2 linked regions of the Lentimicrobium sp. L6 genome follow. The protein of the gene in region 1 interacts with the protein of each later gene in a pairwise test. Links are inferred from orthologs where the notes say so. Each region holds a gene or a part of one and is shown in the gene's direction. Other genes may lie near its edges.

Evidence for each region. The genes of interacting proteins can lie anywhere in the genome.
Region 2: the proteins of recJ (region 1) and HNS38_RS00950 interact in binary tests that used the Escherichia coli proteins (3 or more experiments, as listed by UniProt). The link is inferred for Lentimicrobium sp. L6 from one-to-one orthologs.

What each region holds. Positions count from the first base shown.
Region 1 is NZ_JABKCA010000030.1:40,711-43,696, reverse strand. Bases 10-2,916 are described here. They hold recJ (single-stranded-DNA-specific exonuclease RecJ), read left to right. Parts: upstream 10-536; coding sequence 537-2,297; downstream 2,298-2,916. Other genes in these bases: HNS38_RS09210 (alpha/beta fold hydrolase), read right to left, coding at 2,342-2,916; HNS38_RS09220 (hypothetical protein), read left to right, coding at 10-354. In the rest of the region: more of HNS38_RS09220, read left to right, coding at 1-9; more of HNS38_RS09210, read right to left, coding at 2,917-2,986. UniProt on the Escherichia coli protein: Single-stranded-DNA-specific exonuclease.
Region 2 is NZ_JABKCA010000002.1:72,097-75,157, reverse strand. The notes cover bases 8-2,989. They hold HNS38_RS00950 (DNA topoisomerase 3), read left to right. Parts: upstream 8-469; coding sequence 470-2,509; downstream 2,510-2,989. Other genes in these bases: HNS38_RS00945 (outer membrane beta-barrel protein), read left to right, coding at 2,609-2,989; HNS38_RS00955 (lipopolysaccharide biosynthesis protein), read right to left, coding at 8-74. Outside these bases: more of HNS38_RS00955, read right to left, coding at 1-7; more of HNS38_RS00945, read left to right, coding at 2,990-3,061.

The sequences.
Region 1 (2,986 bases):
ATTTTAGATAATGGCGAAGTGTATATTGGAACCGATAAAGGGGTCATAGTATTTAAAGATAGCCCTGTTCCTCCTGAACCAAAACTTACGGATGATGTTTATGCTTATCCCAATCCTGTTCGTCCAGATTATAATGGTGTCATTGCTATTAAAGGATTGGTAAGAGATGCAAATATTAGGATCACTGATGTGTATGGTGGATTGGTACATCAGAGTGTTTCCTATGGTGGACAAGCCATTTGGGATGGTCATTCCTTGAATAGAGGAAAGGTAAATACTGGTGTGTATTTGGTATATATCTCCGATGATTTGGGGAACGAAACCATGGTGACTAAAATATTGTTTGTGAAGTAGAAATCCTTATTGAAATAGCCTCAATAAATAGATTTAGGGCTACTAAAGATTGAAAAATATTCAGCCCGATATTATAAATGCAATTTATAATATCGGGCTGAATATTTTTTATTTGCGGCTATAATATATTTTGTTATTCCCACTGAACATGCCATATAAAATGATTAACTTTGTTCGCTCAGATGGAAAAACAATGGGTCATATTACCAGAAAGCGATGAGAAAGTTATTTCTCACTTGCAGGATGTTCTAAAACTAGAACCAACTTTGGCTAACTTATTAGCACAAAGAGGAATCACTAATTACGATGAAGCCAAAACCTTTTTTAGACCAGAATTAAGTCAACTTCATGATCCTTTTTTAATGAAGGATATGGATAAGGCTGTGGAAAGAATTGAAGAAGCAATCAATCGTCGTGAGAAGATATTAGTCTATGGTGATTATGATGTGGATGGTACCACCGCCGTAGCATTGGTTTACTCTTTTCTTAAAAAACTATACTCCGAAGTAGATTTTTATATTCCAGATAGATATAAAGAAGGTTATGGGATATCAGTTCAAGGAATTGATTTTGCAGCCAAATCTGGTTATAAATTGGTGATTGCACTTGATTGTGGAATCAAAGCTGTAGATAAAATAGAATATGCCCGTTCCAAAGGAGTTGATTTTATTATTGGCGATCATCACCGACCAGGAGATGAAATTCCCAATGCGGTAGCAGTATTGGACCCTAAGCGTGTGGATTGTGAATATCCATACAAAGAGCTTTCGGGATGTGGTGTGGGATTTAAAATGATACAAGCCTATTCTCAAAATAATACTTTTCCTTTTGATGATTTGAATGAGTATTTAGATATGGTGGTAGTAGCGATTGCTTCTGATATCGTACCCATTACTGGTGAAAATAGAATCTTAGCCTATTATGGCTTACAAAGAATCAATAGTAATCCACGCCCAGGAATAGAAGCGATTTTAGAGTATACTAGCTTTAAAAAAGTACGTCCTAGGAATGTGGAGGATGGAGATTATATATATAATAAAGAATTGACAGTAAGTGATTTGGTGTTTCAGATTGGTCCTAGAATTAATGCTGCTGGGAGGATTGAAAGTGGTAGGAACTCAGTGGAACTATTGATCAGTCAAACCCTTGATGAGGCCTATTCTTTTGCTAAGAAAATAAATGAACTCAACACCGAAAGAAGGACCTTGGATTCTGAAATCACTGAAGAAGCCATGACGGTGATAGAGGATGATCCAGAGGATGATACTAAACTAAGCACCATTGTTTTTAATCCCAATTGGAGCAAAGGAGTTATTGGTATTGTGGCCAGTAGACTGATAGAATCTCATTATCGACCTACTATTGTCTTCACCAAAAGTAATGGTTTGCTCACAGCCTCCTGTCGTTCCGTTCAAAATTTTGACATCTACGATGCCATTGACCATTGTAGTGAGTTGCTAGAGCATTTTGGAGGCCATAAATATGCGGCTGGTTTTAGTCTTAAGCCTGAAAACCTAGATGCTTTTAGAGCCAAGTTTGAGCAATATGTAAAAGATAATATCACCGAAGAATCCCTTACTCCTGAAATAACTATCGATGCTGATATTCACTTAAATGAGATCAATAATAAGTTTTTTAGAATCCTCCGTCAGTTTGCACCCTTTGGGCCTGGTAATATGGCTCCAGTATTTGTAACCACCGATGTGATGGATACGGGTAGTGCCAGAACAGTTGGTAAGAATCATTTAAAGCTAGAGGTGGTACATGCCAATATTTCTGGTTATCCCTTGCCTGCTATAGCTTTTCAGCAAGCAGATAAACTAAATATGATTAAAGGACAAGGTCTTACTTTTTCCATTTGTTACCATTTGGAAGAAAATGAATGGAATGGTCAAAAAAACCTTCAATTAAATATTAGAGATATCAAACCCGATATGGAGTAAGGATTAGTTGGATAATGTTTAACTTCTTCTGGTTGATATTCATACTAATTCTCTCGATTATCACCTAAAAAAGCAAGCACATAAGAAGAAAAGGTGCTAGGGATTTGGTACATCATACCATGGCCACTATCATATACATTAATCAAGGTGGAGCTTCTTATAGAATCATGGAGGATGGTAGAATTTTGGCAGGGGACCACTTTATCTTTATTTCCACAAATGAGAAGCACAGGCATTTTGAGTTGATGGAGATGACCCACAGATCCGCCCAATGGTTCTAACCATTTTTGAACCGCTTCATATTCCATTCCTATTGTTTTGGGATGGTAAGCTTCTGTTGCATGTGGCAAAACTAACCATGGTTTTGGATGTTTGGCTAACCAATCGTTTGGGAATAACGTTTTTAGTAAATCTAAGGATGAGGATTTTGGAGAACTAAGTATCCCAATGATTTCTTTTGAGGGATTGATGGTGATACCATCTCCAGGGTCTGTTGCATATAAAATCAATTTCTTTAGTTTTTCTGGGTATTGAATAGCAAACATCTGTGCCACATATCCTCCCATGGACCATCCCAATATATGAGCTTCTTTTATGCCAATGGCCTCCATAAATTCACTAAGATCTTTTGCCAATGAAGCCATAGTAAATGATGTGCCAGAATTGGAGCTTTTCCCCATTCCTCTGTA
Region 2 (3,061 bases), on another replicon or contig:
TGTGCCAATAGGCTTCCTGTTAATAGCGTTGCTACTTGCTTGGCGAATTCCGATTGCTTGATTTCTTTAAACATAAGTCCTACTCTTTGAAGAAACTACTACAAAACCAAACTCCAATGCAAAAAGCGAAAAATACTTATGCTTGAACATAGAGAAGCATATCCTTCTCTCAATCAAGATACATATCCCAAACAATGCTTGAAGAAAAAAAACAAAACGATTTAATTTATTGCTCATGAGTACAGCTATATCTTGAATGCCAAAAATAGGAAAATTATCCATTGTCTCCCGACAATCATACACTCAGAAAACACAAGCTCCATTGCGATTTATTTTGTGAAAAAAAGGCATGAAAAAACATATTTCTTGAGCTTTGATTTTCAGCTTAAAAGAAAAATACAAGTCATTTGTTTAAAACTCCAAGACAAAACATTTGAATTATTGAATAACTTTGACCCAAAATTTGCGAATGAAACTTTGTGTAGCCGAAAAACCGAGTGTGGCCAAAGAAATAGCCAAAATAGTGGGTGCTAAAACCCGCCACGATGGATATTTTGAAGGTAATGGTTATTGGGTAAGTTGGACTTTTGGGCATTTATGCACCTTAAAAACTCCCGATGACTACGACCCACGGCTAAAATGGTGGAAGCTTCATAATTTACCTATCATTCCTCAAAAGTTCAGCATTAAACTCATTGATAATCCTGGAAGTCAGAAGCAATTTCATATTTTAGAATCTCTTATTCAAAACGAGAAATGCACTGAAATCATTAACTGTGGTGATGCCGCCCAAGAAGGAGAATTGATCCAACGCTGGGTATATCATAAAGCTGGAAATAAAAATCCTGTGAAGCGATTATGGATTTCTTCATTAACGGAGGAGGCCATTAGAGAAGGATTTCAACATCTACAAGAAGAAGACAAGTATCAACATTTATACGAAGCTGGGAGCGCACGAGCTATTGGAGATTGGTTACTAGGCATCAATGCCAGTAGGCTTTATACCTTAAAGTATGGTACTGGCAAAAATGTATTGAGTATTGGAAGAGTTCAAACACCTACCCTCGCGATGATCGTTCAGCGTCATCTCGAAATTGTCAATTTCATTCCCAAAGATTTCTGGGAAGTAAAAACAAAATACCGTGAGGTCATGTTCTCTTATGAAAAGGGAAGGTTTTTTGCTCCAGAAAAAGCCGAGGAGATGATGGAAAAAATCAAAGAGGATTTATTCACCATTGTCAGTTTCGAAAAAAAGAAAGGCAAAGAATTTGCTCCCAGACTTTTTGATTTAACTAGCTTACAGGTAGAAGGAAATAAGAGATTTAACCTCACTGCGGACGAAACACTAAAAACAGTGCAGCAATTATATGAGAAAAAATTGGTGAGTTATCCTCGTGTGGACACCACCTATCTTCCAGATGATCAGTATCCTAAAATTGCTGGTATTCTGAAAGGACTCAACGATTATTCTTCTTTAACACAAAGTGTTTTAGAGAAAAAGATACCAAAGACCAAAAGAGTATTTGACAATTCAAAAGTTACCGATCACCATGCTATTATTCCAACAGGAATAAGAGCTAATAATATGACTGGAGTGGAGCGTGATGTATACGATGCCATTACCCGCCGATTTATCGCCAATTTCTATCCTGATTGTATTATTTCAAATACCAAAGTTGTTGGAGAAACTGCTGGCTATCCTTTTAAAGCTACAGGAAAAGAAATACTCACTCCTGGATGGAGAATCGTTTTTGGTAAAGAAGAAAATGAGGATGACAAAGGACAGCTAATGCCAACTTTTGAAAAAGGAGAGCAAGGTCCTCATGAACCAGCCATGGAAAAAAAGCAAACGCAACCACCCAAATATTTTACAGAGGCCACCTTGTTAAGAGCCATGGAAACCGCAGGTAAACAAGTAGACGATGAGAAGCTCAGGGAGGTCATGAAATCCAATGGAATTGGTCGTCCTTCTACACGAGCCAACATCATAGAAACCTTGTTTCGCAGACGATACATGACCCGAAAACGAAAGGCCTTACACCCTACCGAGACAGGAATTGAGCTCATTGGCTCTATACAAAACGAACTGCTTAAATCCGCTGAATTAACTGGCCAATGGGAATTGAAGCTCAGCCAGATTGAAAGAGGGAAATATGATGTAAAGCTCTTCTTGAGTGAGATGAAAGAAATGGTGAGTCAAATAGTAGATGAGGTGAAAAAAGAATCCGCCAAGAAAATCACTTATCAGGAGGAAGAGGAAACTAAAAAGACTAAAAAAGCCAACCCTCCTCCTAAAACTAAAAAGGCTAAACCTATAAATAAGCCCGAAGACATAAGCAAACTAGTTTGTCCAAAATGTAATTCTGGAAAGATCCTCAAAGGGAAAGCTGCCTTTGGATGCAGCAATTGGAAAACTGGATGTGACTTCAAAATCACCTTTGAAGAACTTAAAAGTAAATATAAAAGTGAGTATATAAGCTCTTCAGTTCTTAAGAAATGGAAAGCTTAAGTATTCCATAACAAAAGACTTTCACAATTCATGTTCGGTAAATCAAGTATTATTCTATATTTGAATTTGAAAAAACTAAAAACAAATATTACAATCAAAATGAAACGCTTTTTAACAATCATGCTATTATTAGCACTGGTTATTCCTGCCAGTTATGCACAAAAAGGACTTAATGTAGGTGGTAACTTTATGTACCTTTCTTCTTTCATGGTGAATCAAAATACTTGGGGTAATGGTCACGAATATGACTTTGCTGCAACTTCAAACACCTCTTTTGGTTTAGACCTTGGATATAATTTCAATGACAACATTGGCATATATTCTGGATATTGGATGATGAATCTAGGTCAGAACTATACCGATGAGTATAAAGACTTTGAAGAAACTACTTCATCATCTTTTGAAAGAAATCTACTATTCAAGTATAATGTGATTCCAGTCATGTTAAAATTCACTGGTACTGAAACTAGAGTTAATTTCATGGGTGGGTTTGGGATTTTATTTGCTATGATGAAAGACGCAGAGCAAACTTGGACGAAAAACGGAAGTCCA